Linked DNA regions of Stieleria varia. The protein of the gene in region 1 interacts with the protein of each later gene in a pairwise test. Links are inferred from orthologs where the notes say so. Each region holds a gene or a part of one and is shown in the gene's direction. Other genes may lie near its edges.

The links. Proteins that work in one complex are often made in the same cells at the same time.
Region 2: the proteins of dnaB (region 1) and Pla52nx_RS23800 interact in binary tests that used the Escherichia coli proteins (3 or more experiments, as listed by UniProt). The link is inferred for Stieleria varia from one-to-one orthologs.

Annotation. Positions count from the first base shown.
Region 1 is NZ_CP151726.1:4,792,833-4,798,131, forward strand. Bases 2,451-5,299 are described here. They hold dnaB (replicative DNA helicase), read left to right. Parts: upstream 2,451-3,075; coding sequence 3,076-4,524; downstream 4,525-5,299. Other genes in these bases: Pla52nx_RS16180 (DnaA ATPase domain-containing protein), read left to right, coding at 2,451-2,933; tsaD (tRNA (adenosine(37)-N6)-threonylcarbamoyltransferase complex transferase subunit TsaD), read right to left, coding at 4,845-5,299. Also shown: transcriptional repressor LexA, read right to left, coding at 1-123; Pla52nx_RS16170 (hypothetical protein), read right to left, coding at 457-660; Pla52nx_RS16175 (hypothetical protein), read right to left, coding at 895-1,083; more of Pla52nx_RS16180, read left to right, coding at 1,098-2,450. UniProt on the Escherichia coli protein: The main replicative DNA helicase, it participates in initiation and elongation during chromosome replication. Travels ahead of the DNA replisome, separating dsDNA into templates for DNA synthesis.
Region 2 is NZ_CP151726.1:7,063,954-7,071,833, forward strand. What follows is about bases 2,517-5,496. They hold Pla52nx_RS23800 (ATP-dependent helicase), read left to right. Parts: upstream 2,517-2,985; coding sequence 2,986-5,007; downstream 5,008-5,496. Other genes in these bases: Pla52nx_RS23795 (hypothetical protein), read left to right, coding at 2,517-2,971; Pla52nx_RS23805 (gamma-glutamylcyclotransferase family protein), read left to right, coding at 5,004-5,441. In the rest of the region: ispD (2-C-methyl-D-erythritol 4-phosphate cytidylyltransferase), read right to left, coding at 1-759; Pla52nx_RS23790 (Gfo/Idh/MocA family protein), read right to left, coding at 782-1,978; more of Pla52nx_RS23795, read left to right, coding at 2,264-2,516; Pla52nx_RS23810 (DUF4347 domain-containing protein), read right to left, coding at 5,778-7,880. UniProt on the Escherichia coli protein: Rep helicase is a single-stranded (ss)DNA-dependent ATPase involved in DNA replication; it can initiate unwinding at a nick in the DNA. It binds to ssDNA and acts in a progressive fashion along the DNA in the 3' to 5' direction.

The DNA of each region.
Region 1 (5,299 bases):
CTTGATCCCAAACTGTTCTCCAATTTCGCGGACGGTCGGACCATAGCCCCGGGTCAGAATCAATCCCCGAATCAGCTCGTACACCTCGCGCTGGCGTTCAGTGAGTTGCGGATTCGACATCATGCTGCCTTCTAGTAATAGATGAACTCTGTCGTCGCTGTGAGCACATAGTCTAACAGCTGGTAAACGCTTGTCCATGGCGGGGGGTGAAGTGACCGCCCTTCTTGACCTCCCGACCATGAGAGTGGGGAATCGGTTTTCTCCCAAAATGGGTGAAACCGACGCGTACACTCTGGACAACTGTTTATTCGCAAGCCCGTTACGCGAATAAAACTTTTTGTCGATTTGCATCCTTGGTCTCCTTCATTGAAGGAAGTTCGCGGGGCGATGCGACAACAAAGCCCTCATCAACGGCTCAAAAACCACAGATTCTGTTTTTGCGGTCCCCTGTCGAGCTCAGCCGAGACCTCGCGTCGGTTCTGCCTGGCGTCCTCGGTTCGTCTCTAAGTCATTGAACAGCATGGACTTGCGGTCGCTGGCAGGTCGTGGGTTGCGGCCGTTTACTTCGCTCGGTGAGAGCGGATCTGGAAATGAAAATACCGTGAATGATTGGAGAGCATTCTTGGTCAACAGGTTTTCCACCGCGGCACGACGGGGCATGTCAGAACTTTTTTAGTGCCGTTGGAATGGCCGATGGAGGCGATGTGACCGCTTTTTGTTACCTGAGCCGAACCACTGCAACCGCATTGTGGACAAGCTCAAGCAGATTCCACCGAACCGATTTGACTTGCGTGCTAGCAAACATAGAATCTGCCCACGATCGCAACGGAGGGCTTATTCGTCTCCGTCGCGGTTTGGATGATCGCGGGGAGGCATTAGTGTCGCCCAGCGGAGCTAGGTTGGCGAACGTGATGCCAACGCTTTGGCTGCCTCCACTTTTCGAGATCGTCTTTCCCCCAAACGCTTGCGGATTTCGTACCGATCGAAACGCATGATCTCATCGGTTTGCTCGTTGGAATGCTCCAACTGCAAACGCGTTGCGTCATCGTGCAGATCAACGATTCTTGCGGCGACCTTACGCACACACCGCGACATCCATGAAGGAGGATTGCGCTACCGGTATGGCTGCAACGCACGGCTGCAACGACGGCAAGGATGTCGTCGAACAATTCATGGAGGCGTTGAAGCAGCGTATCGGGGCAGACCGGTTCGACGTTTGGTTTCAAAACGTCGGGTTCGATTTTGCAGCGACGCAAGGCGGTATCGCCGAAGTGAACTTGATCGTTACGGTCAACGGTCAGTTCGCGCTCGATCGCATCTCCAAGAACTTTATGCCACAGTTGCGTGGTGCGGCCAGCCAAGCCGCTGGGATGACCGCTGGCGTTGTCTTGCAAGTCGCAACGGCTCGCCAAATCGAACTGCCGTTGGAAGATGCGGCGACTGAGCTGAATGGGCAAGAGGATGTTGGGTCATTACGGAGCGACTGCGAAACGGTTGCAAAGCTGGCACCCAGTGCCAACGGGAACAGTGCCAACGTTAGCAAACGTGAGAGCGCAGGTCACACGAACAACAGCTACAAGCGACAACAGCGTCGTGGCGTTGCGTCGCTCAAGTCCGTGTTGCTCGATGGTGTAAGCAATCGGCAACCAGAGCGCCCGGTGCGACGAGCCGTTGCGGCGCGAAGCACTGCTGATGGCGTGACGTTCGATCCCAACCAGCCCGCTTTGTTTCCAGAAATATCGGGCGTGACGAGTGGTTCGAGTCCGCTGTCCAATGGTGAGACGAAGCCTGCTCCCGTGGGCGACCCAAACGCTCAGGCACCCAGTGATTCCAACTCCGCGACATCGCCGACTTCACAGTCAAACTCGCAGCCGACCTCGCAGCCAACGACGCCACCACCGCGTTGGGAAACGTTCGTTCATGGCAAGTGCAACGAGCTGGCTTATACGGCTTGCCGAATGGTCTGCGAGTCACCATCGCTTGCCGCACCCTTGTTCTTGTGGGGACCTCCCGGAACCGGCAAATCACACTTGCTGCATTCGCTGGCCCATCAGTTGCGTCGCATCCATCGACTCCGCCGAGTGATCACGTTGTCCGCGGAAGCGTTCACGAACGACTTCATCGGATCGGTTCACAACAACGGATGCGGTTTGCCCGCGTTTCGCAGTCGCTACCGTGATGTTGACGCATTGTTGATCGACGACATCCAGTTCATGGGTGCCAAGAAAGCGACTTTGCGCGAGCTGCTGTACACCGTCGAGACGCTTGCCGAAGCGGGCCGGCCGATGATTTTTGCCGGCACCTACGCACCGGGCGACATGCCAGGACTCAGTGTCGAACTTGCCGGGCGAATGGCCGGTGGCTTGGTCTGTCAGATGCAGGGTTTGGATTTGCTGACGCGTCGAACGATGCTACAGAATCACGCGACACAGCACTGCCCGATTGCTTGGCCTACCGAAACGTTGGATCAAATTGCAATGTCCATCACCGGTGATGGGCGTGTCATCCACGGCATCGTCAATCTCATCTCGCTGTTGCAGCGGATGAACAACCGCATGCCGACGATGGACGAGATTCGCCAGTTCGGCGGGCATCTGATGCGGATGTCGGATCAGCCGGTCACGCTGTCGGCGATCGAGCGTGCGGTGGAGCGTGTGTTCCAGTTGCCGCCGGACTCGATGCAGACCGCCGCGCGAACAAAAACGGTGACCGAACCGCGAATGCTGGCTATGTACCTTTCCCGCGAAAAGACTTCCAGTGCCTTTGGCGAAATCGGACGTCACTACGGTGGGCGTAGTCACAGCACGGCGATTCTGGCGTCTTCTCGGGTCGGACAGTGGCTTGAGGACGGCAGATCCATCGGTAGAGGGGCCGCCGCAATCAGCGTCCAAGAGGCACTTCAGAAAGTCGAAACCCTGTTGCGATCCGGCTGAGCCGGATACAAAAGAGAACGGCGTCGTCGTCACGTCGTCCTAAACGCGAGCGTCGCACGTTTTTCGCCGTTTTGACGCAATTGCCGTCGCCGCCACCGATTCACCTCCATTTTCTCACCGTTTTCCAAGGACCGGAATCTTGATCGCAGACGACTCAGACCGCTACGACAACCGCCGCGGAAAAAAGAAACGCCCCGCCTCCGCCGCCGAGATTCTGTCTCGACAGCCTCCTTATGACTTAGAAGCAGAGATGGGGGTACTGGGTAGCATCTTGCTGTTGCCCGAAGTCTGTGACGACTTGGCGTCGCTCAAAGCGGATGACTTTTACGATGACGCAAACCGCATGATCTACGCTCAATTGCGAGACATGCATGACTCGGGTGAAAAGATCGACATCACTCTGCTCGTCTCGCGACTCAAAAAAGCAGACCATTATGAAAAGGCAGGTGGCGCGGCTTACCTCGCACGGCTTTCCAGCAGCGTCGCCAACGCCGCCCACGCGGTCTATTACGCCGGTATCGTCGGCGAAAAAGCCGTCTACAGAAATCTGATCACCGCCAGCACCGAGATCCTTCGCGACGCTTACGAACAGAATAGTGAAGCGCGTGAACTGTGCGCCCAAGCGGAACAGAAGGTGTTCTCGATCATGGACGGTCGCTCCACGCAATCGTTGCACACCATGAGCGATGTGCTGCACCAATCGATGGATCGAATGGAGGCCCGTCTGAGAGGCGAAGTCACAGATGGAACGGTCGAAACCGGTTTGGCAGATTTTGACACCATGACCGGCGGTCTGCACAACGGTGAGTTGATCATCTTGGCCGCGCGCCCGTCGATGGGCAAGACAGCCTTGGCGATGAACATCGGCGAACACGTGGCGATCGAAGTCCGTGAGCCGGTGTTGTTCGTGAGTTTGGAAATGTCCGGAATCGAACTTGCCGACCGGATGCTCTGCTCATTGGCACGTGTCAACGGTCACCGCATGCGAAACGGAACGATCAGCTCCGAAGACCAGACACGCTTGATCAGCAAAGCCAACGAGATCAGCCAAGCACCGCTGTACGTGGACGACTCTCCCAGTCGAACGGTCAGCGAAATCGCCGCGGCCGCCCGTCGTATCAAACGTCGCGAAGGCAACTTGGGGCTGATCGTGATCGACTACTTGCAACTGATCGAACCGGACAACTCACGCGATCCGCGACAAGAACAGGTGGCAAAGATCGCGCGACGTTTGAAAGGGATGGCGCGTGAACTGGAAACACCGATGCTCTGCCTGTCGCAATTGAATCGACAAGCAGAGGACAGCAAGGATCACCGTCCCAAACTCAGCCACTTGCGCGAATCAGGTGCAATCGAGCAAGATGCTGACGTGGTGATGTTTGTCCACCGCGAAGAGTACTACCACCGTGGCGAAGACCGTGCGCAGTACGCCGGCCAAGCGGAAATCATCATCGCGAAACAACGCAACGGTCCGGTCGGCGACGTACAACTGACCTGGGAAGCCGACTTCACCAAGTTCTCCAACCGGGCCCCCGAACGCCACAGCGAATTCGATGGCTACGCCGAATTCACCAGCCCCGGCGGTTTCTAGGGCAAAACATTGATCAACGCAGGTTTCCGGGCGTAGGGCTGGGCTGTTCAAAAATCGGGGTTGACATTGTTTTTTCAATCCATGTTTTTGTCCCATGCATCGCAATCAGAGTGAGCCTCAGACGCTAGCCGTGGGCCGGCACCACAATCCGCCTCAGGCCCACGGCTAGCACCTGAGGCTCACGGCTAGCGCCTCAGGCCCACGGCTAGCGCCTGAGGCTCACTGGGGGCCACCAGCTGCGCCGGGAGAGGTGACAGAAACTTGCGGAGCGCCACAGTGCCACATTCCCAACATTCTAGCTGTCCACGGATCACCCCGAATCAGAACCCACGCTGTAATCCGGCTGTGATGTCCAAATCGAGCGATGCAAACTCGCCTCGCTTGATTTTCTCTAGCGCGATCGCTCCCATCACCGCATTGTCGCTGCACAGGTCCATCGGTGCGATCACCAGTTGAAATCCGTCCGCATCCGCGGCCGTCTGTAACTGTTCTCGCAAGTACGGATTCGCCGCTACACCGCCACCGACAATCAATCGCGGAGTTTTGTAGGCCGCCACCGCTCGACGGCTTTTGGATACCAGCACGTCCACCACCGCGGCTTCAAAAGAGGCACATAGATCGGCCTTTTCTTGCTCCGTCAAACGGACCGCAGAAAAATCACTCTTACCCGGACCCACGATGCAATATCGAACGGCTGTCTTCAGGCCGCTGAAACTGAAGTTGTAGTGCTCGTCATGGATCATGGATCGCGGAAACGCATGGGCGCGACGGTCGC
Region 2 (7,880 bases), 2.3 Mb from region 1 along the record:
CATCGTGTTGGAATGGAGTTGTCGGTTCAAAATGGACTCTGCGAGCGGCAGGTCGTCCGGATGCGTGATCTTTAAGTTGTCGGTGGAACCCGCGATCAGTGCAACCGGACGCCCCAATCGTTCCACCAGTTCGGCGTCGTCAGTGGCAGGTCTGCCGCGGTGTTTTTCGTAAGCCTCCGCCAGCCAATCCAGACGAAAGACTTGCGGGGTTTGGGCAAGCCACAGGTCGCTCCTGTCGATCGTGGAGATCGAGTGTTCGTCGTTGAGCCGGCGTTTCACCGTCGAAGAAACCGGAGTCGCCAAGACTGCCGCTCCGATTTTGGCCGCCGCCTGGATCACGGCGCCGATGTCGTGGTCGCTGACCAGTGGCCGTGCGGCGTCGTGGACCGCGACCAAACGAACGTCCTGAAAACGCTCGTCCGATCGCAAAAAATCCAGCCCGGCTCGCACGCTGTCGGTTCGCTCCCGTCCACCGGGCACGAGGTGAATCCCGCGTTCCTGGATCCACACGCCGAATTCGCCTTCGAACCTTGGCCGGTCGGTTTCCGATATCGGCATGACAAGGTGACGAACATTCGGGTTCGCCGACAGACGCTCCGCCGCATGCTGCCACAGTGTTTTGCCGGCCAGATCGGCGAACAGCTTGTTCTGCTGCGCACCGAAACGCCGACCGCTGCCCGCCGCCGGCAAGATCACAGCGGTACATCGTTCACTCGATCCCATCGATGAATCGGCATTGGTGTCGGTCGCGACGGGCATGTTGTGAACGTTGGATCCCGAGTTACTTTCGCGCCGCAGCGTGCTTCAACGGCAACCACGCCGCGTCTTGACTGCTGCTGGCAACGCATTGCTGAATAAAGTACATGCCTTCCACCCCATCGTACACGTTCGGGTACACCGTGTCGCGTTGCTCCACCGTCTCGCCCGCGGCACGAGCGACCATGGCATCAAACGCGGACGAGTAAACATTCGCAAACGCTTCAAAGAACGCTTCGGGGTGACCACTGGGCAATCGGCATGCCGCCGCACCGCTGCCGTTGGTGAAGGGCGCGTTGGGGTCACGCGTGTAGATCTGGTGCGGCTTGCCGTTTTGGCGAACGATCATTTCATTCGGGTTTTCTTGACGCCATTTCAACGAACCCTTGGTGCCATCGATTTCGATTTCGACATCGTTCTCGCGGCCGTGGCTGATTTGCGAAGCGGTCACGCTGCCAAGGGCACCGCTTTCGTAGCGGATGATGGCGGTGCCGTAGTCATCCAGCTTGCGGCCTTCCACAAACGTCTTCAGCGAACAACTGACCGTCTCGGGCAACAAGCCTGTCATGTAGCGTCCCAGGTTGTAGGCATGCGTCGCGATGTCGCCGAACGCGCCGGCCGCGCCGCTCTTGCTGGGGTCGGTTCGCCAAGCGGCCTGTTTTTGATCTTCCGCCTCCAACTGAGTCCGCAGCCAACCCTGGATGTACTGAGACCGAATCGCGTTGATCTCACCCAGCTCGCCGTTGAGAATCATCTCACGTGCTTGGCGAACCAACGGGTAACCCGTGTAGTTGTGCGAAACCGCAAACACGACGTTGCTTTCCTGAACGGACTTCAGCAACGTCTCGGCTTGATCCAAATCGAACGTCATCGGTTTGTCGCAAACGACGTTGAACCCGGCCTTGACCGCCGCATCGGCGACTTCAAAGTGGACGTGGTTGGGTGTCGTGATGCTGACGAAATCGATCCGCTCGTCTTCGGGCAATTTGGCTTCCGTTTCCAGCATTTCCTGGTAGCTGGAATATGCCCGGGATTCCGCGATGTCGTAGTCGGGGGCCGACGCTTTGGCTCGCTCTGGGTTGCTGCTCAACGCTCCCGCAGTGACCACGGCGCGATTGTCCAGGCAAGCCGCAATGGAATGGACACGGCCGATAAAGGAGCCTTGTCCGCCGCCCACCAGGGCCATACGTAGTTTTCGATTCAACGGTGCGTTAATGCCCATGGCGGTTTTCTTGACCTCGCTGGTGGGATGGAGACAATGGGGGAATCGTTCAAAAACGCAATCGTAAAGTTCGATCCGCGCCCGTACAATTGGCGGTCGGTCGCAATCGGCGAATCCCGACGCGAAAAATTCGTTGCACGATTGAGATTTACGCCGTCATGGGGGAAGATCTGGTTGACGATCACCGCCTGTGCGACGGAATTGCGTTTTTCTCACATTCTGTTTTTCTCGCGTTCGACTGACCACTGCTGGAAACTTCTCCCCACATTTCGCTCGGAGCCCACGATGTCTCACAACGAATCCTCTCGATCCAATGATTCCGCGGGTGTCCCGCTGGAACTGGCGGTTGCCAGCGATAACGGCCCATTTTCGGCGGATGAAACCGGCGGTCCGTGCTGCTCCGGCGCCAAGATCTGGAATTCTCTGCGTCACTACGGTTGGCGAGTGACTGGCGTTGCCGTGGTCGCAGCCTCGTTGTTCACGGCCACCTTCTTTGCCGGTAAAGCGACCTCGCTGTCAGAGCAACTGAATCGACCACAGACGGGTTTTAACATCCCTGGATTGCCCACGATCGGTGCCACAGCATCCGTCACCAGCGAAAAATTTTCCATGGCCACCGGCCCCGTCAGCCAGCAAGCCGAAGGCTTGTTTGTGCTCGATCACAACTCGGGCTTGCTGCAATGCAGCGTGATGTATCCCAGACAAGGTCGATTCTTGGGGCTGTTCACCGTCAACGTGATGGAAGCCCTGGGTTCAGGTGACAAGGGCGGCGGATACATCATGGCAACCGGTTTGGTCGACATGCCCAGCTCCAGCCAAAACCCTGTCGCGTCCAGCGTGGTCTATGTGCTGAACACATCCACCGGCGCTTACGCGTGTTACGGGATCCCATTTGACCGCGTCTCGATGAACGGCGGACGCCCGCAACAAGCTCCCATGGTGTTGGTTGCCGTTGGCAACGCCGATCCTATTCTCGACCGTGACGATCGATAGGTAACACCAAAACCATGTCTGACGGAGCAGCCGGCAATCACGGATTGAACGAAGCCCAAGCGGAAGCGGTGCGGACCCTGTCCGGACCGCTTCTCGTGCTGGCCGGTGCCGGGACCGGCAAGACTCGAGTCGTCACATTCCGCATCGCGAATCTGATCCGCAGTGGGATCGCGCCCGACCGAATCCTGGCGGTGACCTTCACCAACAAGGCCGCCGGTGAGATGAAGGAACGGATCGGGGAACTGCTCGGTCACAAAAAACGACGACTTCGCAAGGGTGAGAAACCGCCGCCTGCCCCCACCGTCAGCACGTTCCACGCCCACTGCGTCCGCGTGCTGCGACGTCATGCCAAAGCGCTCGGCTATCCGGAAAAATTCTCGATCTACGATCGTAGCGATCAAGAATCCCTCGCTCGCGGCATCTTGCGAGAACTCAGGCTGTCCAACACCGCACTCAAACCCGGTGACATGCTGTCGATCATCAGTAATTGGAAGAACGCATCGATCCATCCCGATCGAGCCGCCATGGTGGCGGGCAACGACAAAGAACACTTTGCCGCCGCCGGATACCGCCGCTACCAAGCCGGTTTGCAAGCTCGCGGCGCGATGGACTTTGACGACCTGCTGCTGCAAACCGAAGTCCTCTTTGACCAGCATCCCGACATTCGGGACATCGAGGCCGCTCGCTTTGATCACGTCCTGGTCGACGAGTACCAAGACACCAACGGCAGCCAATATCGAATCACCAAACACCTTGCCGGTCGACATCGAAATCTGTGCGTCGTGGGCGACGACGATCAATCGATCTACGCGTGGCGTGGCGCCGATGTCACGCACATCCTGAGCTTCGGCAAGGACTGGCCGGATGCCAAGATCGTCTGCCTGGAAAGCAACTATCGCAGCACCGGCGCCATCCTGGAGATGGCAAACCGTTTGATCCAATTCAACAGCGAACGCCACGACAAAATCCTCCGAGCCTCTCGCCCCGACGGCATTCGACCACGAATCGCTCAGTTCAAAGACGAACAGGAAGAGGCCAAGACCGTGGTCGCTGAAATCAGCCATCTGATTCACAACGAACACATTCAACCTCGCGACATCGCCATCCTGTTCCGCACCAACGAACAGCCACGACTCTTTGAAACCGAATTGCGCAAAGCCGACGTGCCCTACGTGATGCTCGGCAGCCAGTCGTTCTTTGATCGTCGCGAAGTACGTGACATCGTCGCTTATCTGAAATGGATCGATCAGCCCAACGACGAAGTCTCCCTGCTCCGCGTGATCAATACTCCCGCACGCGGCATCAGTACCAAAACGATCAAGACCCTGATGGAGAATGCGGTCAAAGTCGGCAAGCCGATTTGGCAAGTCATGATGGATCAGGAGGTGGTCGATATGCTGCAACCGGCAGCCCAACGAGGCATCGCCGATCTTCGTTCGATCCTGGAAGACGTCCAACAAAGAGCGACCAACGAAAGCCTGACGGCCGCAATGGATACGCTGATCAGTCGGACCGGATACGCGGGCGAAATCACGCGACTCTACGATGATCCGCTGGAACGTGAATCCAGAATGGCGTCGATCGGCGAAGTCAGCAATGCGATCGGAGCGTTCGAAGACGGTCGCGAAAAGGCGGACCTGACCGGCTTCTTGGCGGACATCGCGCTGAGCGGCAAAGAAATGGGCAACGAAAAGGACAAGCTCGCGGCGCAAAATGCAGTTTGGCTACTGACCATGCACGCAGCCAAAGGACTGGAGTTTCCTGTGGTGTACATGGTCGGCATGGAAGAAGGCCTCTTGCCCCACAGTCGCAGCGTCAAAAGCGGTCGCGAGGAGGACATCGCCGAAGAACGCCGTCTGTGTTACGTCGGCGTGACCCGCGCCCAGGAAAAACTCACGCTCTCCATGGCCCTGACACGTCGCAAATGGGGCAAAGCACGTCCGACGATCCCGAGCCAATTCTTGTACGAGATCACCGGGCAAGCGCAAAACCCGAATCAGTTTCGCAAGCGACGTTCCGCGACCATCAACTCATGACCCAAGATCCCGCAAAGTCGCTTCATCACTTCTTTGTCTACGGAACTCTCAAACGTGGCCAGTGTCGCGAACGAATGTGGCCCGCCGCCCCGCTTCGCATCGCCCCCGCGTGGACCCTCGGTCACCTCTACGGCCGCGATGATTACCCGGCCATGACAACGGGCACTGACAGGGTTTTGGGTGAGTGTTGGACCTACGAATCTAGCGACGTCGAGGCCGTCTTCAAAACCCTCGATGAGATCGAAGGCACCGAGGGTAATTCCCCAACGGACCTGTACCATCGCCACGAGATCCAAATCCATTTGCTCGACGATGAAACACGCCTGTTCGCCCAAGCGTACTTCTACGTCAAGCCACCCGAAACCGACGGCTTCCAGCGAATCCAGCCCGACGCCAACCACCACGTGGTTTGGCCACCATTCATCCCCTCCTGAGATTCGCCTCAAAAAATAGTCGCTATCGATTTTCCAAATCGATAGCGAACTCATTGTCGCTCGATTTTCCAAATCGATAGCGGGCGCAACCAGAGGACTCACCAGTGCCGTACGTACGCACCCATGGAAAAAGCCGTCCAGATCATGGACGATGGCTGAGCGTACGACAGCCCGCGCTATCGATTTGGAAAATCGAGCGACTATTTGCGGGCGCAACCAGAGGACTCACCAGTGCCGTACGTACGCACCCATGGAAAAAGCCGTCCAGATCATGGGCGATGGCTGAGCGTACAGCAGCCCACGCTATCGATTTGGAAAATCGAGCGACTATCTTGCTCAGCCGATCAACTGAAACGAACCCAGCAGCCCGGCGGCGTTCGGGTTGCCTGCCGTGTCAACGATGGCACCTTCGGCGACGGAGACGAAGTACTCGCCGAGTTCGAATGGCAAGCCGTCATCACGCGTCAGATAGAAAACCTCAAACACGGTGGCTGGAGCCTGACTGCCGCCAGCAATGGCTTGGGCCGTTGCCGAGAAACCATTGGGTCCGGTCACCGTCACGCGATCAGGAACCTGCCTCGTCTCAGGGTACGTGACGTTGTCGTCGTACTGCAGCGAAAACTGAATGATCCCATCAGGCCGAACATTGGTTTGCGTCGTCGTCAAGCTGACCGTTGGCGGCACAAAATCGATCGGGACCTGGACGTCGACCAAAAAGGTTCCCAGGACCTGCCCAGGGGCAACGTTGCCAGCTTCGTCACGAAGCGAATCCGGCAGCAGTTCGACCGTGTAGGTTCCGTTGGTCGAGGTGTCAAAGAATCCTGAGCTGGATGCCGCGTCGACAAACGTGATCGTTGTACGCTGGTCAGGATTGAACGCATTGGGATCATCAATCGAAAATGCCACACGAGCGATTTGGTCAAACCCGTTCGGGCCGGTCACACGAATTCGTCCGTCCGGTCCCAGCTTAAAATTGTCTTCGTACACAACGGAGAAACTGATCGTGCCTGTTCGTTCCGTGATGGTCAGGTTGCTGTCAAAGGATGCGGTCGGTGGCGTGGTGTCCGCCGAAGTGATTTTGTCGAGTGACACCGACGAAATGATTGCCGAACTTTGCTCCACCGCGACTGGACTGGGCCCGGCCAAGTCCGTGTTCTGAACCCAAACCCAGATCGATGCATATCGGGCGTCTGTGGGCGTAGTGAATTGCAATGTATTCACATTTCCGTTGACGACATCATTTGTCTGCAAAGCGACGAATTGCTCGCCGATTTCGACCCCCGATTCATCATAGAAATCAATGCCGACAACTGCGGGGCCAGCGGTCACAGCGAACGCCGACGTTTCTCCTTGGCGGAATCCGTCGACGGAGAACACGTATTCGGCACCGCCGTCGATCGTGGTTCCCGTCCACGCCACACCATCAGCTTGTCCCGCGGTGACCACCAATTGACCGGCACTCATGTAGGCCGTGGTGCCCGGGTTGTCGTTGAAGTATCGCCCGTCCAGATTCAGCAAACCGGTCGGCTGTGAGCCACCGTATTGGAAATAGCCGTTGGCGTGCAACGTATCACCACGCCCATACCCGGCGGCGATCCCGTCTTCATTGAACCATGTCCCCGTTGAAAACGTTGCTTCGCTTTCTGACTCAAAACGTTGCCCGTTGATCTCGACATAATCGACGGTCAAGTTGCGGTCGATTCCCAACTCAGGTTGATACAGATCGTTGACGAAGTGGACTTTGATTTGATCGGCCGTCAGCAATTGTTCGGATTGATAGACGAATGGGCTTTCGCTGGTGCCGACGTCCCACTGCGCAACCACGGCATCGTCGATCAACAACTGAGCGATTTCTTGTCCGGTACTGCCCGTGGCCGCAACGGTGACATTCAATGTGCCACGAAATCGGTTTCTGGAATCGACAGTGAACGCGATCACCGTATCGATCTGGCCAACGTGCCGTTCCAACGTCCAGTTGCCGTGCTCGCTATCGGCGCCGGTTCGGTCGATCGAAGCAGCCACATCAGCACCGGTCAAATCCGAGATCAATTCCATCAATGATTGGCCAGAGACTCCCGAACCAGAATGACAACCGTACAGCAAGATATCGGCGTCACTGGAAAGGGACTGAGACCAAAGAGAAACATCCGATGACCGAGCAGCCAGAGCCGACTCATCGATGACTTGCCCTCCCAGCACGATTCGCCCCTCAGCCCCATGGGTGACCAAGTGAACGGCCGATACGTTGTATCGCCCCGACAATCCCTTTCCAATTTGATCGATGAAATCTTGTTTGGGATCCAACAACACGATCTCGGCCGACGGGTCGACTCCGTCAATGAGTGTCGTCAAATCGACGAGCGTCTGATCCACAAAGACGACCGAGGGGACGCTGGATTCGTTGGTCGTCTGCTCGGTGGTGGGCAAATCGACCGTAGC